Regions from separate parts of the Virgibacillus dokdonensis genome, predicted to be linked through region 1. Evidence: riboswitches for the same ligand, from Rfam matches in the RefSeq annotation. Region 1 holds a riboswitch; each other region holds the start of a gene.

Region 1 (4,553 bases):
ATGTTAACTACAAGTGAAGGGTAAAACTTTTGAAATAATCTATTTAAAATAATACTGGATAATTGGGACTGAACCTTGTATAGTGAAATTGGAATATATCATTTGGAGGGAATAAATATGAGCGTACCAAAGGATTTATTATATTCAAAAGAACACGAATGGGTAAAAAAAGAAGATGGAACTGTGCGCATTGGAATTACTGCATTTGCACAAGATGAGTTAGGTGACATTGTGTTCGTTGAACTACCTGAAGTCGGTGACGAATTAGAAATCAATGAGCCTTTCGGTAGTGTAGAGTCTGTGAAAACGGTATCGGAATTATATGCTCCTATTAGTGGCAAAGTAGTTGAAATGAATGAAGAATTGGAAGATAGCCCTGAATTGGTGAATGAATCACCATACGAAAAGGCATGGATGGTCGTTGTTGAACCAACTAAGGAAACAGAATTGGATGACTTACTATCTGCGGAAGCTTACGAAGAAATTATCAGTGAATAAATATTAGAAAAACTAGGCTTGTAGCCAAAGTATTATGGCGAAAGCCTTTGTTTTTAAACCTTAAAAATTTTATACTTTCTTATAGTGTGAACAAAGCTGATCTGCAATGCTTTGCAATCAGCTTTGTTTATAAGAATGTTAATAATTGTCCGTCTGTTACATAAACTAGGAGTAAACTTATTGATAATATGAAAAGCATTATAGTACAGAGATGAAGTCTTGCTATATGATGTATACATTCAATAGTTAAAAGCCTTCTAGTTGTGCAGTTATCCTTTTATAAATATCTACATATTCCCAGCTAGGTTTACATTATTGAAAGACAGCTAAAGGTAAATAAAACATTTTTTATTGCAAGCTTGTTGCTTGATTTTTCAAGGAGTGCTGTGTGATGATTACAGATGGATCAGAAAAGGTTATGATTGTAGAAGGATTGACTGATAAGAAGCAAGTGAATAAAGTGATTGCCGAAGAGATCACCATTGTTTGCACAAATGGAACGCTTGGAGTAGAGCGATTTGATCACATGTTGGAGGAATATGGTTTAGATGATAAGGATGTTTATATTCTTGTCGACGAAGATCCTTCTGGCATCAAGCTTCGTAAACAACTAGCAAGAGAATTACCACATGCTGAACACGTCTATGTAAGTAGCGAGTACAGAGAAGTAGCGACGACACCTGAAAATGTACTAGCTCAAGTTTTAGTGAGTAAACGAATAGCGGTTAATCCTATATTTCTGATTTAATTTAAAGTAAAAAGGTGATAGTTTGCAACAAGTAACAAAAGAGCAACTACAGCAATCCAATTACTTTCTTTATATTTATACACCACTTTGCGGAACGTGTAATCTTGCTAAAAGTATGTTGCTTAAAATGGAACAAATGCAAAAGCAAGAGCTATTTTTAGAAATGAATGCATCACTACATCCAGAATTTATGCAAACGCATCAAATAGAAAGTGTTCCTTGTTTGCTTATAAAGAAAGATGGAGAGCTCGTTGAAAAAATGTATGCATTTCGTGATGTAGCAAATATATACCAACACTTGATCATGCATAGACCAGAATTGTTTTCATTTCGATAGTAAAATTACATTGACAGATAGCAAGCAACGTGTTATTATGATTTCTATTCCAATTAAATAATAATTAACTCTTATCTTGAGCGGTGGAGGGACTGGCCCTACGAACCCGCGGCAACCTTCAAATAAATGTTTTATTTTGAAAGGTGCTAATTCCTGCAAGGCGTATGTCTTGGTAGATGAGGGGACATTTTGACATGTATACGTCTTTCTGTTCTCTTGCAGAAAGGCGTTTTTAATTGCTGATGTGGGCATAATAGTAAAGGGACAAAAAGGAGGACTATGTGTGATATCGATAGAGGGTTTGCGTAAAGTTTTTACTGCAAACAAGACAGACACAACGGCTGTTGACGATGTAACCCTTTCGATTAAACAAGGAGATATCTTTGGTGTGATCGGTTATAGTGGTGCAGGAAAAAGTACGTTTGTGCGATTACTGAATCGTTTAGAAGAACCTACAGGTGGTAAGATTTTTATCCGTAATCAAGAAATAACAGCATTAAAAAAGAATGAATTGCGGTTAGCTAGACAAGATATTGGAATGGTATTCCAGCATTTTAATTTGTTATGGTCACGTACTGTAAAAGAAAATATAGCTTTCCCATTAGAAATAGCAGGTGTTGAAAAAGAAGAACGGAACCAACGTGTTCAATCTCTCATTGATTTGGTCGGTTTATCCGGGAAGGAAGCGACCTACCCTTCGCAATTAAGTGGTGGGCAAAAACAACGGGTTGGCATAGCGAGAGCATTAGCAAACAAGCCTTCCGTATTATTATGTGATGAAGCAACATCAGCCTTAGATCCAGAAACAACAAACTCTATTTTAGACTTGCTTGTTGACATAAATCAGCAATTAGGCTTAACGATTATATTAATTACACATGAAATGCATGTTATTCGAAAAATATGTAACCATGTAGCCGTGATGGAAAACGGAAAAGTGGTAGAACAAGGTAATGTATTGGATGTGTTCTCACACCCCAAAAAAGATGTTACGAAAAAGTTCGTTCAACAGCTAATGGGGGATGCAGAAGCCGAGAATGAGTTTGAACATTTAGTTCGCACATTTGAGAATGGTAAGTTGATTCGTCTCCATTTTGTAGGTGAAACAACGAACGATGCTTTAATTAGTAAGCTCGTAAAGACGTATGACATTGACATTAGTATTTTACAAGGGAAAATTACGCGAACACAGGCTGGTGCGTACGGTACGCTATTTATCCAGATGACTGGTGAAGAATCAGAAATCACACAAGCGATCCAACATGTAACAGAAAAAACTTCTGTAGAGTTGGAGGTGATTCGCGGTGTTAGCTGATTTATTTGCTACTATTAAAGTAGAAGATATTATAGAAGCAACGAAAGAAACATTTTATATGACGATTATTGCTTTAATAGGAACCTTTATTTTTGGTATTTTACTTGGATTACTGTTATTTCTCACTAATAAAGGGGGACTATGGCAAAATAAATGGGTTAACTTTATCACGGCCACGTTTGTAAATGTATTTCGTGCTATTCCTTTTATTATATTAATATTATTGTTATTCCCTTTTACTGATTTTCTTGTTGGTACGATAAGAGGCCCTAACGCTGCGCTCCCGGCATTAATTATTGGAGCAGCACCATTTTATGGACGGTTGGTGGAAATTGCTTTAAGAGAAGTAGATAAAGGTGTCATAGAGGCTGCTAAAGCAATGGGTGCCAAGACCCGAACAATTATTTTTAAAGTATTGTTACCAGAAGCAATGCCAGCTTTAATTTCAGGACTTACCGTTACTGCTATTGCGCTTATTGGTTATACAGCAATGGCAGGAGCAATTGGGTCAGGAGGCCTGGGAAGCTATGCATATTACTCGGGCTTTCAACGTAGAGACTTTGATATTGTTTTGCTTTGTTCCGTAATTATTGTGTTCATTGTATTTCTATTTCAATTTATTGGTGATTATATTACACGCAAACTAGATAAACGTTAAGGAAAATTATTAATTATAATAATGAAGTGTAATTTTGACAAATGTATGCAAATAAAAACGATGAAAGAGGAGCGTGCCAACATGAAAAAATATATTCTTTCCATTTTAATCCTTATTGTATTAGGTGGTTTATTAGCTGCTTGTGGTGGGGAAAAAGAAAAAGACGATAATAAAATAACCGTCGGAGCTTCAAGTGTACCACACGCAGAAATATTAGCAGAGGCTAAGCCGATTTTAGAAGAGAAAGGTATTACCCTGGAAATTAGTGAATACCAAGACTATGTGTTACCGAATGATGATCTTGCGAATGGAGAAATTGATGCTAACTATTATCAACACATCCCATTTCTTGAGCAAACAATTGATGATACAGGTTACGATTTAGATTATATTGCAGGTATTCATATTGAACCGATGGGCGTATATTCCAAAGGGATATCTAATGTGGAGGATATTCCAGAAGGAGCGGAAGTTATTATGAGTAACTCCGTGCCAGATCATGGGCGAATTTTAACTTTGTTTGAAGAACAAGGACTTATTAAAATAGATGAAGATGTAGACAAAGCACGTGCTACTGTTGATGATATAGTAGAAAATCCCAAAAACTTAACTTTTTCACCTGAATATGAGGCTGCTGTCCTTCCAGAATACTATGAAAGGGAAGAGGATGCCCTTGTAGCCATTAATACGAACTATGCAATTGATGCTGGTCTAAAGCCAGAAGAAGATGGTTTATTTATTGAAGGCGATGAATCTCCTTATGTGAATGTGTTGGCAGTGAAGAAAGAGGATAAAGACGATGAAGCATTAAATAAATTAGCTGAGGTCTTACAATCAGAAGAAATTCAAGCTTTTATGAGGGAAAAATATAATGGAGCAATTGTTCCAGTAAAAGAAGAGAAATAAAATAGTAGCAATAGGCTAAGATTTAGCGAAATTTACTGTATGTGTAGGTATCGCCAACGTATCCGTATATAAGTGAAATTTAACCGTGAAT
Region 2 (4,553 bases), 1.2 Mb from region 1:
ACCTGTTCCACGTGCAATAGCGAAGTACGTGTGCTTATCTACTTTTCCACCAGTATAGTTAAAACGTTTCGGTACGATTCCAAACGTAACGGCTGTATCTAAAACATGGTCATATAAGGAAAAGTCATTTACCGGGATTAGATCGATTCCTTTTTCTTGTTGTTTTTTCAAATTACGTAAACGGATTTCTGTTGTTTTTTCAAATAATTCCGTCTCGGAAATAACTCCACTCCAAAAATTTTCTAGTGTTCTTTTCCACTCTCGATTTTCTCCAATTCTCGGATAACCAATATTCGAACTCTTTATTTTTGACATATATACTCCTCCATTTTTTATATGTGATCGAAAATCATGATTATTCACATTCTCTCTTGGGTTCTCAGGTTCTAGGATAGGTTAATGCATTTATTCTAAACGACTATTCTTTAGAATTTGATTTGTACTTACCCTTAAATCCTAAATTAATGTGAGGATAAGCTTGCTTTCACTCGCATAGAATTTGTTTTTTGATGAATATAGTTAACTAATTCGACGATCATATCATAGCGCATAAACGGAGTGATAAGATATATCCCGTAAAAATGTTCTAAAGCTGTATCAAGTAGCTCTTTCGAAATAGCTATACTTTCTTTTGTTGATTGTGCTCGATTTCCTTCTGCTGCTTTCATACGAGATCGAGCTTCATCTGTAAGCTTTATCCCCGGTACTTCATGGTGTAAAAATTCAGCATTCTTTGTAGACGTTAATGGCATAATTCCAATAAAAATCGGAGTATCTATATGTGAGGTCGCTTGTTTCAAAGCAATTATTTTATCTTTGCTATACATGGGTTGTGTCATGATGTAATCAGCACCACTTGCGATCTTTCTCTCCAATCGAGCAATCGCCTTTTCTACATTATTCACATTTGGACTAAAAGCTGCTCCTACGGTAAATGCAGTATGTTCTCTTAGAGAATGCCCAGAAAATGACATGCCTTGATTTCCTTTTTTAATTCGTTCAATTAATTTAAATGAATTCACATCAAACACGGATGTTGCTCCTGGAAAACTGCCAATTTTAGTTGGGTCGCCAGTTATTGCTAAAATTTCATGAATTCCTAAAATGTGCAATCCCATTAAATGCGACTGTAAGCCAATTAAATTACGGTCTCGGCAAGCTATATGGACTAACGGTTTGATTCCTTGCTCTTTAATAATCGTTGCAATAGCTGTATTACATATTCGCGGTGTTGCAAGCGAATTATCGGCAAGTGTTACTGCATCGATTCCAGCTTCTTTCAATGCTTGTATTCCCTGGTGGTATTCTGTCATATCTAAATGTTTGGGAGCATCTAATTCAACAATAATGGTATGTCGTTCTTTTGCTAATTCTGCCAGCGATTTTTCTTTTCGTTTCCTTTTTAACATCACCCTATCCTGCTTTGGAAAGTCTACCACTTTTTCAGTAATAGGATTAGTAGCATTCAAGCCCTCAGCTAATGCTTTAATATGGTTAGGTGTTGTTCCGCAACACCCTCCTACTAAACGAACTCCTTGCTCTCTTAATTGGCTGGCACACTCCCTAAAATAATCCGGTTCATTTTCGTAATAAAGTACACCATCGCGATAAGCAGGTAAGCTTGCATTTGGGTAAGCAGCTAAAAAAGCCCTTTTCGGTATAGGAACCGATTGTAAAGAGGTGATTATTTGCGACGGACCAAAACGACAGTTCACGCCAACGAGATCAGCACCTAAAGCTTCCAGTTGTTGTAATGCTTCAGCCAACGGTGTTCCATTTTCCAAAATCCCCGGAACATGCATCGATACATTTGCAATAATAGGGATTTTCGTTTCCTCCCGAGCAATTTCCAACACCATCTTTAATTCATCGAGATTATAATAAGTTTCTAAAATGAGCCCATCTACTCCCTCCAAAAGCAAACAATATAATTGTTCTCGGAAGCTTCGCTTAATTTCCTCTTTTGTTTCGTTTAAAGCTTGAACGCCATGAATACCGCCAATCCCCCCTACAATGGATACTCCTTTTTGCCGAGCTTCCTTTGCAATTTGCACAGCCTTTTGGTTGATCCTTTTCACCTGATCCTCCAACCCATATCGTGCTAATTTAATATAATTTGCACCATATGTATTTGTTTGAATGACTGTTGCTCCAGCATGAATATACGCTTCATGTACTTGTTGAACTTGATTTGGATGGGTTATGTTTAATTGTTCAAAACTTTGATCGATTCCATAGGAATAAAGCATCGTTCCCATAGCACCATCGGCAATTAAAATTTGATTTTGTAATTGTTGTAATAAGCTCATGTCGGTTTCTCCTCCTTTGCATCAAATCATCTGCTCATACTCATGATAGGTCTTACTAACAGTTCATGCGGAAAAATGGTTTTAACATAGTAAAAGGCATCTTTCACCTTATTAAATAATCGAAAAGGTAAAAGATGCCTTTAGTTGTCTAATCGGCATGTGCTTTATTTGGAATTTTGTAACGAATGATTGTTATTCATATTCGCAAACCGCTTTTTCTCCGTTATGTCAATTTGTGTAACCCTTCCAGCGTGTACAGTAATGACTACAGAACCGAAATCAATTGCATCTAAGCTTTTTCTTACATACTCCCATTGTACTTCATTCAATTTACCCATTTTCCCATCTTCCCTTCTCATGTTATTCAAAGTACAAGTAACCAAACTGGAACTTGTAAAAGCCTAGTGCCCTTGGAAGAAAAGCGCCTGTTCATAACAAAAAACCTCTTCCTTTTGATAAATAAGAAGAGGTGGATTATTTTATAAGTCTATCGCTCTTCTTATCTTTCAGGCATAATGCTTGCTGGAATTGGCACAGTACTTCAACAAAGTCTGTTGCCGAGGTTTCGCTGGGCCAGTCCCTCCACCTCTCTGGATAAGAAATCATCTAATATTAAATTTGTTTAATACTCTACACCGAAAGTGTATTATTGTCAATAATTTATTTATAAAATTTTTGCAAATATTAATACAAATAGGTTTTATACATACATTCTCGAAGCGCTTTTCAGACTTATTCATAGTTGTTCAATAGGATTAAACCTAATTCCATTAGCTGTCGAGCACACTTGTTTGAATATATATTAGATTTTTATGATTCCTTAACACCACCCACAAATTGACTTTTTTTGTTAGATTTTAAATCGTTAATGATAATTAGATTTAACTATCGTATAATGACCATATGAAGGTTGTGATAATTTACTTAATTTCTGTTTCACAAATACAAATGGAAGCAAATTTTTCTTTGATTCCTAGTCTCTCATGGACTAGGATACATGGTTCTAAAAATTTTCTAGGAAGCAGGTGAGTTTGATGTATACTGAAAAAGTATTGTCGTTAAGAAATTTATCCATGAGTTATGGAAGTAAAAGCGTATTAAATAACATTAATCTCGATGTATATGCTGGACAAATCATTGGGTATATTGGGCCTAACGGTGCGGGAAAGAGTACTACACTTAAAATCATGCTCGGGTTAATAGAAGAATATAGTGGGACGGTAGAACTTTTTGGAGTAGATATTGCTACAAGTGATTACTCCTACAAACGTAAAATTGGTTATGTCCCAGAAAATGCAGAGATCTATGATAATTTAACAGCTAATGAATATTTGACATTTATCGGTGAGCTTTACGGCATGGATAAAAATAAAGCGGCTGCTAAAGCTAAAAGCCTTATGCAACAATTTGACATGGAAGATGTTTTACATACACGTATTTCTTCTTTTTCTAAAGGAATGCGGCAAAAAGTATTACTTATTTCAAGCCTATTGCATAATCCCGATCTGATCTTTTTAGACGAACCACTAAATGGGCTTGATGCTAATAGTGTCATCATCATTAAAGACATCTTGGAACAGCTTGTTGCAGAAGGAAAGACCATTTTTTATTCCTCACATATTATGGAGGTTGTAGAAAAGATTAGCAATCGCATCGTCCTGCTTAAGGATGGAGAAATTGCAGCAGATGGTACATTTGAAGAATTGCGCGAACAAAATAAGCAAGGCTCTTTAGAAAGTATTTTCAACCAGATAACAGGATTTGATGAACATAAACAAACCGCAGAGAAGTTTGTTCAAATTGTAACTGATGGTGATAATCATGAGTAAATTCTCTTTAAAAATCCTTGATCTGCTACAACCTTTTTTCCATATGCTACGTATTGATTATCACATGATGCGTAAAATTCTTGAGACGAAGCTTACGATGGATGAGCGCAGAATACCGACAGTATTTGCTTCAAATGTATCAAATAAAAAAAAGGATAGCAATCAGTTTGTAAAATCATTATTTATTTATGTATTATACGGGGTCATGCTCGTTCCTTTTTTATTTTTTGGAGATAATTATATCTTCCAAATCAGCCTCATCTTTGGTATTTCCATGTTCATTTTAATGACATCCATGGTGTCTGATTTTTCCGCAGTACTTCTAGATGTTCGCGACAAAACAGTTCTCCATACGAAACCGATTGATTCGAGAACCATTAGCGCAGCAAAAATCACCCATGTTGCAATTTATATG
Region 3 (4,553 bases), on a different contig from region 1:
ATCATATTCCGCTAAAAACGCAATTCTCCTTCCGTCCAAAGCACTTTTCTTTCTAGCGATAAACGCAGTAGCATGCCCTGCCACATCCAATTGAACATCAAAGCCATTTTCCACTAAAATATCTGTTAATGTTTTAGCAGCATATGTTTCTTGATTTCCAATTTCAGGATGAGCATGGATATCATGACTAATCTGAATATATCTTTCCTTATTAGCCGCTATATTTTTTGCTATTTCCTGTTTCCAAATCGTTGTCGTTTCTGTAGTAAACGTCATTATTATCACCTCATTTTAAATTTAGTAGCCAATTTCACTTAATGGCACAAAAGTTGGAATAGAATTTCCGTCACGTTCTTTTTCAATAAATTTAGCTACATCTTCGGTTTGGTAAATCTCTGCCAGCTTCGTCAATACTTGGTCATCTTTATTCTTTTCCTGAACAGCAATAATGTTAATATAGGCTGTAGCTGTTTCATCCTCATGATATATAGCATCTTTTAATGGACTTAATCCTGCGTCTACGGCTATTCCATTGTTTATAATTGAAGCATCCACATCAGGAAGGACTCTTGGCGTTTGCCCAGCAACAAGTAATTCAAATTGCAGATTTCTTGGGTTGTCAATGATTTTATCTAAAGCACCATTGCCATCGAAGTCTTCCGCTAATTTAATCAAACCTGCGTCCTGTAATAATAATAAACCTCTTCCCATATTGGTAGCTTCTTTTGCTAAAGCAATCGTCCCTCCTTTAGGTATGTCCTCTGTGGTACCATGTTTTTCCGAATATAACCCCATTGGAGCAATGACCGTCGTGGCAATTGGTGTTAAATCTAAATCATGTTCTTTTATAAACGCATCAAAATAAGAAACCGTTTGGAATGCATTTGCATCAATCTCTCCTTCTGCTAAAGCCAAATTAGGTTGCACATAATCGGAGAAACGAACAATTTCTACGTTTATCCCTTCATCCTTAGCTTTTTCCGCTACATAATCCCAAATCGTCGTATCAGAACCGCTAATACCAACTTTCACCGTGGAACTAGCTTCACTGCTAGAACAAGCGCTAATAATAATTAATGGAATCAATAGGAAAAATAAAGCTGCTAATCTTTTCATAAAAAACTCTCCTCGTATATATTTTCAGGCGTTTTTTACTCATCCACCTGTTTTCATTCTTACTACGTATTCCTCTAAGCATATCCTACCACGTTCCCAGTAAACCTTATTATCTTCGTCGCACTCGTCTGGCTAGGTAGTTTCCGAGGGACTGTAATCCTTGTACCATGATGATAAGGATCCCTACAGTAAGGAACATCACGACCGTGTCAAAACGTTGGTAGCCATATGTAATAGCTAAATCACCCAGGCCTCCTCCACCAACTGCTCCAGCCATTGCAGAAGCTCCTACTAAACCAATTGTTGCAATCGTTATGCCTAGTAATAACGAACTTCGTGCTTCTGGTAAAAGAAAACGAGTCATAATCTGCCATGGCGTTGCCCCCATTGCTTGTGCTGCTTCTATAACCCCTGGGTCAACTTCCAGTAACGAGTTTTCTATTAATCTAGCAATATAAGGGCCAGCAAATAATATCATTGGTACAATTGCAGCAGCTGTTCCAATCGAAGTTCCAACAATCAGCCTTGTGAATGGAATAACGGCTACCATCAAAATAATAAATGGAATAGAACGAAATATATTTATTCCTGTGTTTAATATAGTGAAAATAATTTTATTTTCCCAAAGATGCCCCTTTCTCGATACGACTAATAAAACACCTAATACAAGTCCGATAAGAAAAGAGAAAATTAATGATACGCCGACCATGACGACCGTTTCCCATAAAGCTTGTAAGAGTTGTTCTTGATCAACTAACATCTGCTAACACTTCCTTTACAGTAACCTTTTGTTGATGAATATGTAGCAAAGCTCGTTTCATCTCCTTCTCTGTACCTGAAAATTGAACGATTAAATTGCCAAAAGGAATCCCTTGTATTTCTGTAATGCTGCCATACAGTATATTGACATCTACGGTATACGTTTTAGCAACTTGTGATAATAAAGGCTCGCCTGCACTATTACCGACAAACACAATGCGATATATATGCCGGTCTTCTCGCTGTTCACGAAGTAACGCATAAATCGACTCCGGTATATGGTCATTCATCACAGAACGTACAAACTTAGCAGCAATCGCTGTTTTTGGTTTTGAAAATACTTGAAATACACTGCCCGACTCCACTATTTTTCCTTGATCTAAAACACCAACCCGATCACAAATCGCTTTGATGGCACCCATCTCATGCGTAATCATTAAAATCGTCACTCCATATGCCTGATTTACCTGTTTTAACAGTTGCAAAATAGATTTTGTTGTTTCTGGGTCAAGTGCAGATGTTGCCTCATCACATAAAAGCACTTTCGGATTCGTAACTAAAGCACGAGCTATCCCTACGCGTTGTTTTTGCCCTCCAGATAGCTGATCGGGGTAACTGTTTGCTTTATCTTCTAAACCAACAAAAGCGAGTAACTCTAATACTCTTTTTCTCACTTCCTCTTTAGGACGTTTTGCCACTAGTAGAGGCATCGCTACATTCGTAAACACTGTTTTTGAATGTAAAAGATTAAAATGTTGAAAAATCATACCGATATTCCGTTTTGCTTCACGTACTTCTTTTGCAGTTAATTGTAAGAGATCCTTTCCATCTATGATTACTCTTCCAGATGACGGACGTTCTAAAGCATTCACACAGCGTATGAGCGAGCTTTTTCCTGCACCACTAAATCCAATCACACCATATATTTCTCCTTTTTTTACCTGTAAATCCACGTTGTGCAATGCTTTAACAGATTCACCTTTTCCTTCATACACTTTCGTTACCTGATCAAATATAATCATTGAACCAATCCCCCATTCTTTTTCACTTAAAATCGCTTTGTATGGCAATTGTTCCATGTGAAACAATTCCATGGATCTAGCTTTTCCAAAAATAACAAAGATGTTCTTATACTATAAACCTTTAAACTTTTATGCTTTCCTATAGTATAAAAAATACCCCTTCCATAAGAAGAGGTATTTTTTATACATATCCTCTTCTTATCTTTCAAACTACTTGTTTGCTGGATTTGGCACAGTACTCATATGAGTCCGCTGCCGAGGCTTCTATGGGCCAGTCCCTCCACCTCTCTAGATAAGAAGTATGTTATTTTTTGGCGGTAACACCACCGTTTTGCTTAAGTTATAAACTCTGAAAATTCCACCCTTTCCTATTGCGTAAAAAGAAATCCCTCCTTATACAAATAAGAAGGGATTTCCAATCTATTGGTTTCCGCTTCTTATTTTTCAAGCATGCTTGCTTGTTGGATTTAGCACAGTACTACTTACGAGTCCGCTGCCGAGGCTTCTAAGGGCCAATTCCCTCCACCTCTCTGAATAAGAAGAAATATTATATTTATTTTTGATCAAGATATTGTGTTATATCATACTACGGTTTCCTTTACTTGTCAAACAGATTTTTAGAAAAAATGGGCTATCGCCAAGCCTTTATTGCGATAAAAATTTTATCCGCGGATGTTTCCTGTTATCTTTCAGACTATGTTCCTTTTAAAAAAAAGATGCATGAACCGTTGTTCCAGCCTTCGTCAATAAGCCCAAAATGCGACTTTGCTCTTCTATTTACCATTTGACTCACAGTAAATGTTTGAATTGGCTTATTGAATGACCTTTTTTCCTCCCATATATGGACGCAATGCTTTTGGAATAACAACCGTTCCATCCTCTTGCTGGTAATTTTCCAAAATAGCTGCAACAGTTCGACCAATAGCCAATCCAGAGCCGTTTAATGTATGCACAAATTCTGGTTTTGCTTTTGCTTCTCTACGAAAACGGATATTGGCACGTCTTGCCTGGAAGTCTTCAAAATTAGAGCAAGAAGAAATTTCCCGATACGTATGCTGACTAGGGATCCATACTTCGATATCGTACTTCTTAGCTGCTGTAAAGCCTAAATCTCCTGTACACATACTCATCACACGATAAGGAAGCTCTAATAACTGTAATATTTTCTCTGCATGATTTGTTAACACTTCCAATGTTTCATAGGAATCTTCAGGTTTAACAAAATGGACAAGCTCGACTTTATTAAATTGATGCTGACGAATCAGACCTCTTGTGTCTCTTCCAGCAGATCCTGCTTCAGAACGAAAGCAGCTACTAAATGCAGCAAATTTTTTCGGTAAATCATCTATCTTTAAAATATCATCACGATAATAATTTGTTACTGGCACTTCTGCAGTCGGAGCTAAATAATAATCCCATTCTTCTAGTTTAAAGGCGTCTTCTGCAAATTTTGGTAATTGCCCTGTCCCAGTCATACTAGTTCGATTCACAATTTGTGGTGGCAACATTTCTTCATAGCCATGTTCATCCACATGGAAATCTAACATCAGGTTCCATAATGCACGCTCTAATCTTGCACCAAGTCCTTTATAAAAGACAAACCTGCTCCCAGTCACTTTGCCAGCTCGTTCAAAGTCAACGATGTCTAAGTCTGTT

The links. A riboswitch is a leader RNA that binds a small molecule or an ion and turns the genes downstream of it on or off. The one in region 1 is predicted to bind S-adenosylmethionine.
Region 2: another riboswitch for S-adenosylmethionine. It lies ahead of B2C77_RS19790 (YezD family protein); the one in region 1 lies ahead of B2C77_RS14220 (methionine ABC transporter ATP-binding protein).
Region 3: another riboswitch for S-adenosylmethionine. It lies ahead of B2C77_RS01625 (methionine ABC transporter ATP-binding protein); the one in region 1 lies ahead of B2C77_RS14220 (methionine ABC transporter ATP-binding protein).

The regions. Positions count from the first base shown of each region.
Region 1 is NZ_LT745763.1:2,685,119-2,689,671, reverse strand. It holds gene gcvH (glycine cleavage system protein GcvH) at 118-498, shown strand; gene B2C77_RS14230 (toprim domain-containing protein) at 890-1,246, shown strand; gene B2C77_RS14225 (thioredoxin family protein) at 1,269-1,583, shown strand; SAM riboswitch class I at 1,652-1,766, shown strand; gene B2C77_RS14220 (methionine ABC transporter ATP-binding protein) at 1,867-2,898, shown strand; gene B2C77_RS14215 (methionine ABC transporter permease) at 2,888-3,556, shown strand; gene B2C77_RS14210 (MetQ/NlpA family ABC transporter substrate-binding protein) at 3,638-4,462, shown strand.
Region 2 is NZ_LT745763.1:3,925,210-3,929,762, forward strand. It holds gene metE (5-methyltetrahydropteroyltriglutamate--homocysteine S-methyltransferase) at 1-315, opposite strand, end outside; gene B2C77_RS19785 (bifunctional homocysteine S-methyltransferase/methylenetetrahydrofolate reductase) at 462-2,309, opposite strand; gene B2C77_RS19790 (YezD family protein) at 2,474-2,647, opposite strand; SAM riboswitch class I at 2,806-2,910, opposite strand; gene B2C77_RS19795 (ABC transporter ATP-binding protein) at 3,344-4,138, shown strand; gene B2C77_RS19800 (hypothetical protein) at 4,131-4,553, shown strand, end outside.
Region 3 is NZ_LT745762.1:269,876-274,428, reverse strand. It holds gene B2C77_RS01640 (M20 family metallopeptidase) at 1-276, opposite strand, end outside; gene B2C77_RS01635 (MetQ/NlpA family ABC transporter substrate-binding protein) at 298-1,116, opposite strand; gene B2C77_RS01630 (methionine ABC transporter permease) at 1,226-1,876, opposite strand; gene B2C77_RS01625 (methionine ABC transporter ATP-binding protein) at 1,866-2,897, opposite strand; SAM riboswitch class I at 3,093-3,196, opposite strand; SAM riboswitch class I at 3,332-3,438, opposite strand; gene serS (serine--tRNA ligase) at 3,710-4,553, opposite strand, start outside.